DNA from 2 places in the Streptomyces sp. NPDC087215 genome. Region 2 is predicted to be linked to the other one. Evidence: riboswitches for the same ligand, from Rfam matches in the RefSeq annotation. Region 2 holds a riboswitch; the other holds the start of a gene.
The links. Region 2 has a riboswitch for S-adenosylmethionine ahead of thrC (threonine synthase). Riboswitches for the same ligand answer to the same signal wherever they lie in the genome.

Region 1: it holds a riboswitch for S-adenosylmethionine, as region 2 does, so the genes downstream of both, ACIO92_RS07590 (aminotransferase class V-fold PLP-dependent enzyme) here and thrC (threonine synthase) in region 2, are expected to answer to the same signal.

What each region holds. Positions count from the first base shown of each region.
Region 1 is NZ_JBIUZD010000002.1:664,289-670,232, forward strand. It holds gene ACIO92_RS07580 (cytochrome bc complex cytochrome b subunit) at 1-1,184, shown strand, start outside; gene trpD (anthranilate phosphoribosyltransferase) at 1,329-2,393, shown strand; SAM riboswitch class IV at 2,533-2,649, shown strand; gene ACIO92_RS07590 (aminotransferase class V-fold PLP-dependent enzyme) at 2,869-4,293, shown strand; gene ACIO92_RS07595 (glycerate kinase) at 4,438-5,589, opposite strand; gene ACIO92_RS07600 (SLC13 family permease) at 5,586-5,944, opposite strand, start outside.
Region 2 is NZ_JBIUZD010000020.1:68,402-74,345, reverse strand. It holds gene ACIO92_RS31660 (MoaD/ThiS family protein) at 97-375, opposite strand; gene thrC (threonine synthase) at 390-1,700, opposite strand; SAM riboswitch class I at 1,694-1,840, opposite strand; gene ACIO92_RS31650 (glucosyl-3-phosphoglycerate synthase) at 1,990-2,931, shown strand; gene ACIO92_RS31645 (hypothetical protein) at 3,438-4,970, shown strand; gene ACIO92_RS31640 (trehalose-6-phosphate synthase) at 5,107-5,944, shown strand, end outside.

The DNA of each region.
Region 1 (5,944 bases), on a different contig from region 2:
TCGGCTTCCTGCTGTTCTTCCTGGGCATGTTCACCGGCTTCACCGGTTACTCGCTCCCGGACGACCTGCTCTCCGGCACCGGTGTCCGCTTCATGCAGGGCGCGATCCTGTCCGTGCCGATCGTCGGCACGTACCTGTCGATGTTCCTGTTCGGCGGCGAGTTCCCCGGCGGCGACTTCGTGGCCCGGTTCTACTCGGCCCACGTCCTGCTGCTGCCCGGCATCATGCTCGGCCTGATGGTGGCCCACCTCATCCTGGTGTTCTTCCACAAGCACACGCAGTTCGCCGGTCCCGGCCGTACGAACAACAACGTCGTGGGTATGCCGCTGCTGCCGGTCTACATGGCCAAGGCCGGAGGCTTCTTCTTCCTGGTCTTCGGTGTCATCTCGGTCATCGCGGCCGTCGCCTCGATCAACCCGATCTGGGCCATCGGCCCGTACCGTCCCGACCAGGTCGGCACCGGAGCGCAGCCCGACTGGTACATGGGCTTCGCCGAGGGTCTGATCCGTGTCATGCCGGGCTGGGAGATCAACCTGTGGGGCCACACGCTGGTCCTCGGTGTGATGATCCCGCTGGCGATCTTCCCGGCGGTCCTCGCGGCCATCGCGGTCTACCCGTTCATCGAGTCCTGGATCACGGGCGACAAGCGCGAGCACCACATCGCGCAGCGCCCGCGCAACGCTCCGACGCGCACCGCCTTCGGCGTCGCCTGGATCACCGCGTACATGATCATGCTCGTGGGTGGTGGAAACGACATCTGGGCGACCCACTTCCACCTGTCGATCAACGCCATCACCTGGTTCGTGCGGATCTTCTTCTTCGCCGGTCCGGTCATCGCGTTCATCGTCACCAAGCGGATCTGCCTCGGCCTCCAGCGCCGGGACAAGGACAAGGTGCTGCACGGCCGCGAGTCCGGCATCATCAAGCGCCTGCCGCACGGTGAGTTCGTCGAGGTCCACGAGCCGCTCAGCCAGGGCGAGCTGTACCGCCTCACGGCGCACGAGCAGTACGAGGCCGCCGAGCTGCCGCCGGCCGTCGACGAGAACGGTGTCGCACGCAAGGTCAGCGGTCTGGAGAAGCTCCGGGTCAAGCTCAGCAAGGGCTACTACGGCGACGACAGCCAGATCGCCAAGCCCACGGCCGAGGAGTACAAGGAGATCCAGAGCGGCCACGGCCACCACTGATCACCTGAACACCTGACCATGTGAAGGTCGCCACGGTGAGAGCCCCGTCCATTCGATGGACGGGGCTCTTCGCCGTCCCCCGGGCTCGATAGGGTGACTCCGTACCCCGCACCCGTATCCGTGACGTACTGACCAGGAGCTGCCATGAGCGCTGCGACCCCCGCTGGAGGACCTACGTCGGCGGGCCGCTCCTGGCCGGCCGTGCTGAACACCCTGCTCGACGGCGGCGACCTCAGCACCGAGGACTCCGCCTGGGCCATGGACCGCATCATGAGCGGCGAGGCCACCGACGTGCAGATCGCGGGCTTCGCGGTCGCGCTGCGCGCCAAGGGCGAGACCGTCGAGGAGATCACCGGCCTCGTCCGCACGATGTACGCGCACGCCAACACCATCGAGGTGCCCGGCCGCACCGTGGACATCGTCGGCACCGGCGGCGACGGCGCGAAGACCGTCAACATCTCCACCATGTCGGCGATCGTGGTCGCGGGCACCGGAGCCAAGGTCGTCAAGCACGGCAACCGGGCGGCCTCCTCCGCCTCCGGCGCCTCCGACGTCCTGGAGAAGCTCGGCGTCAACCTGGAGCTGACCCCGCGCCGGGTGAGCGAGGTCGCCGAGGAGGCGGGCATCACCTTCTGCTTCGCGGTGAAGTTCCACCCGTCGCTGCGGCACGTCGCCACTGCCCGGGGCCAGCTCGGCGTGCGGACCGTCTTCAACTTCCTCGGCCCGCTCACCAACCCGGCCCGCGTCGGGGCCCAGGCGACCGGCGTGGCCGACGCCCGGATGGCCCCGATCATCGCCGGGGTGCTCGCCGGGCGCGGCTCCTCCGCGCTGGTCTTCCGGGGCGACGACGGACTCGACGAACTGACCACCACCGCCACCTCACGGGTCTGGGTGGTCCGGGACGGCACGGTCCGCGAGGAGTCCTTCGACCCCCGGGACGTCGGCATCGACCTGGTCCCCGTGGAGGCACTGCGCGGCGCCGACGCCTCGTACAACGCGGACGTGGCCCGCAGGCTGCTCGCGGGGGAGACCGGACCGGTGCGGGACGCCGTACTGCTCAACTCGGCGGCGGCGCTGACCGCCCTGGAGCCGGGCGGCGGCACCCTGGCGGAGCAGCTCGCGGCGGGGATGGCGAGGGCCGCCGAGGCCATCGACTCCGGCGCCGCCCGCCGGGCCCTGGAGCGCTGGGTCACCGTCAGCAACGCCTAGGCGAAACCCGCCCCAGGGCGGGCCCGGGGGTGGCCTCCCGCCCCTTCGGCCCCTCCCGGCCTCTTCCGTCGCACGGCCCCGGTCCACCATGCGGACCGGGGTCTTGCGCTTCGTCGATCATGTGGCAGGATGCTTCTCAGGTCACGAGTGACAGCGTTTTGGCCCCGGCTTGCTGTCCGGCAACCCTCCGTCCGTGGCGGGGTGCCCCGGGTGATGACCAGGCCGTAGGCAGCGAGGTCTACGGCAAGCGCGGACCCCTCGAACACCAGGGGTCCTGGTCTCTCGAGGAGCGTTTTCCGTGAGCAAGCGAATGCGATAGGGCGAGTCCGCCCCCACTTCACCCCCGGACCGGGTCACTTCCGCGTACCCACGCGCACCCCTGCCGTCCGAGGCGCACACCCGTACCCCGCCGCCGTCCGCGGCCGCTTACGGGACCACCGAAGCCATTCAGCACCGCCCGCCGGGAGATACCGCCATGTCCGCACGCCCTGACGCCGTCGCCACCGTCGAGACCGTCGCCGCCGAGACCGCCGTCGCCACCACGGCCGACGGGTCCGCCGACCCCTGCTGCGCCGCCCCGCTGCCGGTCCTCGGCCGGGACGTCACCGTCCCGCTCGTCACCGGCGGCGAGGTGACCTACGCGGCCCTCGACTACGCGGCCAGCGCCCCCGCCCTCCAGCGGGTCTGGGACGACGTAGCCGCCTACGCCCCCTACTACGGCAGCGTCCACCGGGGCGCGGGCTACCTCTCCCAGCTCTCCACCGACCTCTTCGAGAACAGCCGCGTCACCGTCGCCGAGTTCCTCGGCTGCCGCACCGACGACCAGGTCGTCTTCACCCGCTCCACCACCGACTCGCTGAACCTGCTCGCCGCCGTGCTCCCCGAGGACTGCCAGGTCTTCGTCTTCGAGACCGAGCACCACGCCTCGCTGCTGCCCTGGAGCGACGGGCACGTCACCTATCTGAGCGCCCCCCGCACCCCCGCCCAGGCCGTCGAGACCCTGGAGCGCGCGCTCGCCGACCGCGACCCCCACGGCCCCGCCCTGGTCTGCGTCACCGGCGCCTCCAACGTCACCGGCGAGCTGTGGCCGGTGCGGGAACTGGCCGCCGCCGCCCACGCGCACGGTGCCCGGATCGTCCTCGACGCCGCCCAGCTCGCACCCCACCACCCGGTCTCCGTCCGCGAACTCGACGTGGACTGGATCGCCTTCTCCGGACACAAGCTGTACGCGCCCTTCGGCTCCGGCGTCCTCGCCGGACGCGCCGACTGGCTCCAGGCCGCCGAGCCCTACCTCGCGGGCGGCGGCGCCTCCCGCAAGGTGGCCCGCCGCGCCGACGGCGGCGTGGACGTCGAGTGGCACACCACCGCCGCCCGGCACGAGGCCGGCTCCCCGAACGTCATCGGCGTCTACTCCATCGCCTCCGCCTGCAAGGCGCTCACCGAGGCGGGCTTCGACTCCCTCGTCGCCCGCGAGCGGCACCTGATCGACACCGTCCGCACCGGTCTCGCCGAGGTCCCCGAGGTGCGGGTGCTCTCGCTCTTCGGCGACGACGCGCCCCGGGTCGGTGTCATCTCCTTCGTCGTCGAGGGCTGGAACAGCTCCCACTTCGCCGCCGCGCTCTCCGCCGAGTACGGCATCGGCGTCCGCGACGGCCTGTTCTGCGCCCACCCGCTGGTCCGCACGCTGCTCGGCAGCGACCCGCAGGACCCGGGCGAGTGCGGCGCCCCCGAGGCCGCGCCCGGCGAGCGCTCCCTCAACGCCATCCGGGTGAGCTTCGGCGCCGGTACGCCGGACGAGCACGTCGAGCGGTTCGTCGGCGCGGTGAAGCAGCTCGTCCGCGACGGCGCCCAGTGGAAGTACCGCACCGAGGACGGCCGCTGCGTCCCGGACCGCGGCTGACTCCTGCCGCCCCCCCGGCGCCCACCGGCCCATCCCATCCCATCCCGTCGCGGCTGAGCCGAGCCCCGGCCGGCCTGGTCCCGGTCCCGGTCCACCGGGGTCCCGGCTGATCAGGCCCGGCCGCGCCGGAGCCCGGCCGGGGCCTCAGGCCGCCAGCCGGGTTCCCACCAGGACCATCCGCAGCGCCCGCTCGGCCGCGTCCGCGAGGAACTCGGCGCCCCGGTCCAGTGCTTCCGGCAGGGCCATCGGGGCGGGCAGGATCGAGCCGTACGCGTCGACGCCGATCGCCCGCACCTCGTGGGCGCCCCGGCCGAGCGTCCCCGCCAGCACGAGCACCGGCACCCCGTGGGCCTTCGCCCGGCGCGCCACCTCCGCCGGGATCTTGCCCCGGACGGTCTGCCCGTCCAGGGCGCCCTCCGCGGTGATCACCAGATCGGCGCGGGCCAGCCGGGCGTCCAGGTCCACATGGTCGAGCAGGACGTCGAAGCGGGGGAGCAGCCGGGCCCCCAGCGCGGCGAGTCCCGCGCCGAGCCCGCCCGAGGCCCCCGACCCCGGGGCCGTACCGATGGCGGCGGGCGCGCCCAGGTCCCGGACCAGGAGCGCGGCCCAGCGGTCGAGCGCCGTCGACAGCTCCTCGACCCGCTCGGGCCCGGCGCCCTTCTGCGGGCCGAACACCCGGGCCACGCCCCGCTCGCCGCACAGCACGTTGTACGGGTTGCAGGCCACCAGCAGTTCGGTGCGGGCGAGCCGGGGGTCGAGGCCCGTCGGGTCGATCCGGTGCAGCCGTGTCAGGGCGGCGCCCCCGAGCGGGAGTTCGGCCCCGTTGACGTCCAGGAGCCGGGCGCCGAGGGCCTGGAGGGCCCCCGCTCCGCCGTCCGAGGTGCCGGAGTCGCCGCAGCCGACCAGGACGCGGCCCACTCCGGCGTCGAGGGCGGAGCGGATCAGTTCGCCCACCCCGTACGTGGTGGTGGCGCCCGGGTCGCGCCGGTCGGCGGGGACCAGGGAGAGCCCTGCGACGGCGGCCATCTCGACGACCGCGGAGGAGCGGCCGAGCAGGGCGAAGTGGGTCGGGACGGGGCGGCCGAGGGGGCCGGTGGCGATCCGGGACAGCAGGCTGCCGCCGGTCGCGGCGGCCAGCGCCCTGGCGGTTCCCTCCCCGCCGTCGACCAGGGGTATCCGGTCGATCACGGCGTCCGGCCGGACCCGGCGCAGTCCCTCGGCGATGGCTCGCGCGGCTTCCGGCGCGGAGAGGGACTCCTTGAAACCGCTGGGGGCGACGGTGATGTGCAGACTCACGGCTGGGACTCCAGGAGGACGGGCACGCCGAGCAGCGGCCAGACGGCAAGGGCGAAGAGCAGCACCAGGGCGGCGCTGAGCGGGGCGAGCACGGCGGAGAGCCGCAGCAGGTCACGCGGGGTGAAGGTGGGGACGCCGTCCGGGAGGTCGGCGAAGAGGGCCACCGGTTTCGCGGAGGCGGGCAGGGTCTGGCAGAAACCGGCCGCGGCGGTGGAGGCGAGCGCCGCCGCCACCGGGTTGACCCCGGCGCCGACGGAGGCGGCCACCACCAGCGGCACCAGGACCGAGGAGCGGGCCGAGCGGGACTGGAGCACCAGATGGGCGGCGGTGCTCACCACGACGACGACGGTGAGGA
Region 2 (5,944 bases):
AGCGGAGGGGACTTCCCCAACTCTACCGCGCTCAACCATATAGAATTGCCCCTTCCGCTTATTGTCGCGGAAGGGGCAATTCGAGAGAGATGGGGATCAGCAGCCGCCGGCGACGGCCGGGATGATCGAGACGCCCGCGCCCGCCGGGGTGGCGGTCTCCAGGCCCTGCTCGAAGCGCACGTCGTCGTCGTTCACGTAGACGTTGACGAAGCGGCGCAGCTTGCCCTGGTCGTCCAGGACGCGGGCGGCGATGCCCGTGTGGTTCTTCTCCAGGTCCGCGATGACCTCGGCGAGGGTCCCGCCCTCGGCCTGGACCTCGGAGAGCCCGCCCGTGTAGGTGCGGAGGATGGTGGGGATGCGGACGTTCACAGCCATGTCTTCGTGACCTTTCAGAGGGCCAGGCCGGCGTCGCGGAACGCGTCCAGGCTCGGGCGGATGGTGGTGGTCGCCTGGGAGGTGTCGGCCACCGCGTCCAGGGTCTTGAGCCCGTCACCGGTGTTGAGGACGACCGTGGTGAGGTTCGGGTCGATGAGCCCGTTCTCGACGAGCTTGCGCGTGACGCCGACGGTCACCCCGCCCGCGGTCTCGGCGAAGACGCCCTCGGTGCGGGCGAGGAGCCTGATCGCGTCCACCACCTGCTCGTCGTTCACGTCCTCCACGGCGCCGCCGGTGCGGCGGGCGATGTCGAGGACGTAGGGGCCGTCGGCCGGGTTGCCGATGGCGAGCGACTTGGCGATCGTGTTCGGCTTCTGCGGGCGGACCACGTCGTGACCGGCCTTGAAGGCGGCGGAGACCGGGGAGCAGCCCTCGGCCTGGGCGCCGAAGATCTTGTACGGCTTGTCCTCGACGAGGCCCAGCTTGATGAGCTCCTGGAGCCCCTTGTCGATCTTCGTGAGCTGGGAGCCGGAGGCGATCGGGATGACGAGCTGGTCGGGGATGACCCAGCCGAGCTGCTCGCAGATCTCGTACGCCAGCGTCTTGGAGCCCTCGCCGTAGTACGGGCGGAGGTTGACGTTGACGAAGCCCCAGCCCTCGCCGAGCGGGTCGCCGATGAGCTCCGAGCAGAAGCGGTTGACGTCGTCGTAGTTGCCCTCGATGGCGACGAGTTCACCGCCGTACACGGCGGCCATGACGACCTTGCCCTGCTCCAGGTCGTGCGGGATGAACACGCAGGAGCGGAAGCCCGCGCGGGCGGCGGCGGCGCCGACGGCCCCGGCCAGGTTGCCCGTGGAGGAGCAGGAGAGGGTGGTGAAGCCGAAGGCGCGGGCCGCTTCGATGGCCTGGGCGACGACCCGGTCCTTGAAGGAGTGGGTCGGGTTGCCCGAGTCGTCCTTGACGAAGAGCTTGCCGGGGGCGACGCCGATCTCGCGGGCGAGGTTGTCGGCCTGGACGAGCTTGGTCCAGCCGGGGTTCAGGTTGGGCTTGTCGGCGACGTCGGCGGGGACGGGCAGCAGAGGGGCGTAGCGCCAGATGTTGGCGGGGCCGGACTCGATCTGCTTGCGCAGTGCCTCGGGGTCACCGACGGGCAGGTCGTACGCCACTTCGAGCGGTCCGAAACACAGCTCGCAGGCGAAGATCGGGCCGAGTGCGAAGACTTCGCCGCATTCCCGACAGGAGAGCCCGGAAGCGGGACCGAGGTCGACGGTGGTGGCGGGGGTGACGGTCTGTACAGCCATGGAGGGGAGGCCCTTTCTCCTCATCTTTCCCATGACGAATTTTTCGCCATGAGACGGATTTGGCACCTTCCCGAGCCGGGGGCCTCGATGGAGGACGAGACGAACCGACTGGAGGGTTGCCGGGGCTTCAACGGGCCGTTTCCCTCTGCCCCTCTGGATGAGCGGTATTCGATTGTGAAGCGCGCTGGACTTTCGTTCCTGCGCTCCGACGCGGGCGGCACCCCGACGTGCATCGGGCATCCGCGTTGTTCAAGACTGTAACCGAAGGCCCGGACGCTTGGACCGGCCGTCCGTACCGCGAGATGGAGATCACGTGCTGGAAGAGGTGGAGCGTTGGCTGGACCGGCGGTCCTGGTCCCTGGCGGACCGGCCGCTGGATCAGGTCCTCGCCGCCAAGCGCTCGACACGGGTCAGCGTGGTGCTGCCCGCGCTGAACGAGGAGGCCACGGTCGGGGAGATCGTCTCCGTGATCCGGCGCGAGCTGATGTCGGAGGCGGTACCGCTGGTGGACGAACTGGTGGTGATCGACTCGGGTTCCACCGACCGCACGGCGGAGGTGGCGGCGGCGGCCGGGGCGCGGGTCGTCGCCCGGGACGCGGTGCTGCCCCGGATACCGGCCGTACCGGGCAAGGGCGAGGTCCTGTGGCGGTCACTGATGGTGACGAGCGGGGACGTGGTCTGCTTCGTGGACGCGGATCTGCGGGACTTCTCGGCGGACTTCGTGACGGGGATCGTGGGCCCGCTGCTCACCGATCCCGAGGTGTCCTTCGTGAAGGCGATGTACGACCGTCCGCTGGGTGACGCCCCCGGGCAGGGCGGCCGGGTGACGGAGCTGGTGGCGCGGCCGCTGCTGAACCTGCACTGGCCCGCGCTCGCCGGTTTCGTACAGCCGCTGGGCGGGGAGTACGCGGCCCGGCGCTCGCTCCTCGAACGGCTGCCCTTCCCGGTCGGTTACGGAGTGGAGCTGGGGCTGCTCGTGGACGCCCTGCACACGGTGGGCCTGGACGCGCTCGCGCAGGTGGACGTGGGGGTGCGCAAGCACCGGCACCAGGACGGGCAGGCGCTGGGCCGGATGGCGGCGGCGATCTACCGGACGGCGCAGCTGCGGCTCTCGCGGGGGCATCTGGTGCGGCCCCGGCTGACGCAGTTCGAGCGGGGAGCGGAGGGCTTCGAGCCCCGGACGTACGCGGTGGACACGGAGGAGCGACCGCCGATGGTGGAAATCACGGAGTACGCGAGCCGTCGCGTGGCGTAACGCCCCATGATGATGTGTTTTGCATACATTGCGCTTTCATGCGCTTCAGACACCACCACCTGGGCCGGGTGCTCGCGGTCATCGGGCTGACGGCGGGCTCGCTCGCCTCCACGGCGGCGGGACGGGCCGCCGCGGACGTGGTCGAGCCCTTCGGCAAGCGGTACGGGGCCTCGCTGTACGGCGACTTCACGACGCTCGGCAACACGGTCATGGACTGCCCGGCCGCGTCCGGGGCCCCGGCGGGCCCTGGAGGCCCCGGGGCCTCCGGCGGCCCGGGGGCATCGGCGACCCCTCACGGCCCTGCTTCCCCGGAAGGCCCTACCAGTCGCACTGGCCGCACTGATCACACAAGCCCCACTGCCACCACTGGCCACGCAAACCCCACTGCCACCACTGGTCGCACAAGCTCTACAAGCCCCATCAGCCCTGTCGGCCCCGAGGACCCCGCCGCCCGCTGTGCGACCGCCGCGCGCGGGCAGGGTCCCGACGGCGGCGACGCCTTCGTGATGCGGCGGACCGACGCGGCGGGCATCTCGCCCGGCTTCGGCTCCAGCTCCGGCCACGTGCGCATCCCGGCGGGCGCGGAGGTCGCGTACGCCGGGCTCTTCTGGGGCGGGAACGACGGCACGCACCGGGGCCCCGGCGGGGCCGACCTGAGGCGCTGCGACCTCGCGGGCGCGGACGTCACCCCCTCGCCCGGCACCCCGGCGACGACCGCCCCGGTGCTCCGGATCGGCTCGGGCCCGACGGTCCCGGTCTCGATCGACAGCATGACCGCGGACCCGGCGGACAGCGCGGGGGCGCACTTCTACACCGGCGGGTCGGACGTGACCGCCGCCTTCGCGGGCGTCTCCGGGACGGACGCGCGCGTGACGGTCGGGAACGTCTGGGCGGCGGACGGCAAGGGCTGCGCGGCGGGCTGGTCCCTGACCGTGGTCCACCGCTTCCCCGGCCCGGTCCCGGAACTCGCCCCGGTACGGCGGACGGTCTCCGTGTACGGCGGGCACGTCGTCCAGCGGCCCGACTCCCCCGCCACCACGGTCACCGTGGACGGCTTCCGGCGGGCGGCGGGACCGGTGCGGGCGGGCGTCGTCGCCTTCGACGGCGACCGGAACGCCCCCGGGGACGTCTTCCGCGTCGACGGCAGGACCGTCCCCGAGGGCCGTACCGGGGAGACCGACAACTTCTTCGTCGGCGGGAGCGACGGCGCCCTCGACCCCCGCCCGGCCGACAGCCTCGGGGTCGAGGCCAAGGAGTTCGTGCTGCCCGACGGGGCCGTCCCGCAGGGCGCGACCTCCGCCGAGCTGTCCTTCGCCACCCGGGGCGACACCTTCGTACCGGCCGGGCTCGCGTTCTCCGTACCGGTGCCGGACCTGGAGATCACCAGGACGGCGAGCCCGCGCGCGGTACGGCCGGGGGAGGTCCTCACGTACACCGTCACCGCGCGGAACACCGGCCCGGCCGACCTCCCGGCCGTCCGGTTCTCCGACGACCTGACGGGCGTCCTCGACGACGCCGACCACCGCCGGGACGCCCGTACGGACCTGGGCACGGTGACGTACACGGAGCGCGGCACCGCCTTCTCCGGCGCCCTTCCCGCCGGAAGGACCGCGACCGTCACATACTCGGTGCGGATCAAGGACCGGCCGGAGGGGGACGGGCGGCTGCGCTCCGCCGTCACGTCGGGAACGCCCCGCTCGAACTGCGGACCGGGCAGCGGGGACCCGGCGTGCGCGACGGCCCCGGCGCTGACGCGCCCGGCCCCGACCAGGGCGGCCCCGCCACGGGCGCTCCCCACCCGGACGGCCCCGGCCCGGCCGGACACCGGGGACGCCAAGAACGCCACCCCGGCGCCCCCGGCGGCGGCGGGACCCGCCTCCCCCGCTCCCCCGGCCCCCGGACCGCGCGGGAACGCGGGTTCGATGGCCGCGACCGGCGGCCACGGCGAGCGGCTGTGGCTGCTCGGCGCCCTCGGCCTGGCCCTCGCGGCGACGGGCCTGGTGGCGAAGGCGGCCCTGCGCGGCCGACGCGACAGCTGAGGAGGCCCGGGGGGGCCTCGGTGACGAAGGAGGAAGCCGGGTCCCGCCGCCTCATCGGCGAGAACCCTCCGTGGCCGGATCACCCCGTCTGGTATCCGTACGTTTGAGCGTTTACGGGACGGGCTAGGTTCGCCCCATGGCTACTGTGCTTGTGGCATCCAACCGGGGCCCCGTCTCGTACGCGCTCGGCGAGGACGGCGGACTCGACGCCCGCAGGGGCGGCGGCGGCCTGGTCTCCGGTCTGAGCGCCGTGTCCGCCCAGGACAGTCTGTGGGTGTGCGCGGCGCTCGGCGAGGGCGACCGGGAGGCCGTCCGGCGAGGGGTCGGGGAGCCGGGCGTACGGATGCTGGACATCGATCCGTCCGTCTACACCGACGCGTACAACGGCATCGCGAACTCGGTGCTGTGGTTCGTCCACCACCATCTGTACGACGTCCCGCGCGAGCCCGTCTTCGACGCCGGGTTCCGCCGCCGCTGGGAGTCCTACCGCGCCTACAACCGTGCCTTCGCGGAGGCCCTCGCGGCCGGTGCCGACGAGGGCGCGGCCGTCCTCGTCCAGGACTACCACCTGGCGCTCGTCCCGGGACTGCTCCGGGAACTCCGCCCCGACCTGCGGATCTCCCACTTCACCCACACGCCGTGGGCCGATCCCTCGTACTTCGCGATGCTGCCCTCGGACATCCGCGCCGAGCTGCTGTGGGGAATGCTCGGCGCCGACGAACTCGGCTTCCACACCTGGGCCTGGGCGCAGAACTTCATGGGATGCGCCTCCCTGGACGACGAGACCGGGCTGGCCGACGCCTTCTTCCCGAGCGGCGACCCCCGCCGCTGGGTGGACCACCGCAGGATCGGCGGCCCGAAGCGCACCACCTGGATCAAGACGTACCCCCTGGGCGTGGACGGCGAGGACCTGCTGGCCCTGGCCCACCGGCCCGAGGTCGACGAACGGCTGGCCGCGCTGCGGGCCGAGGTCG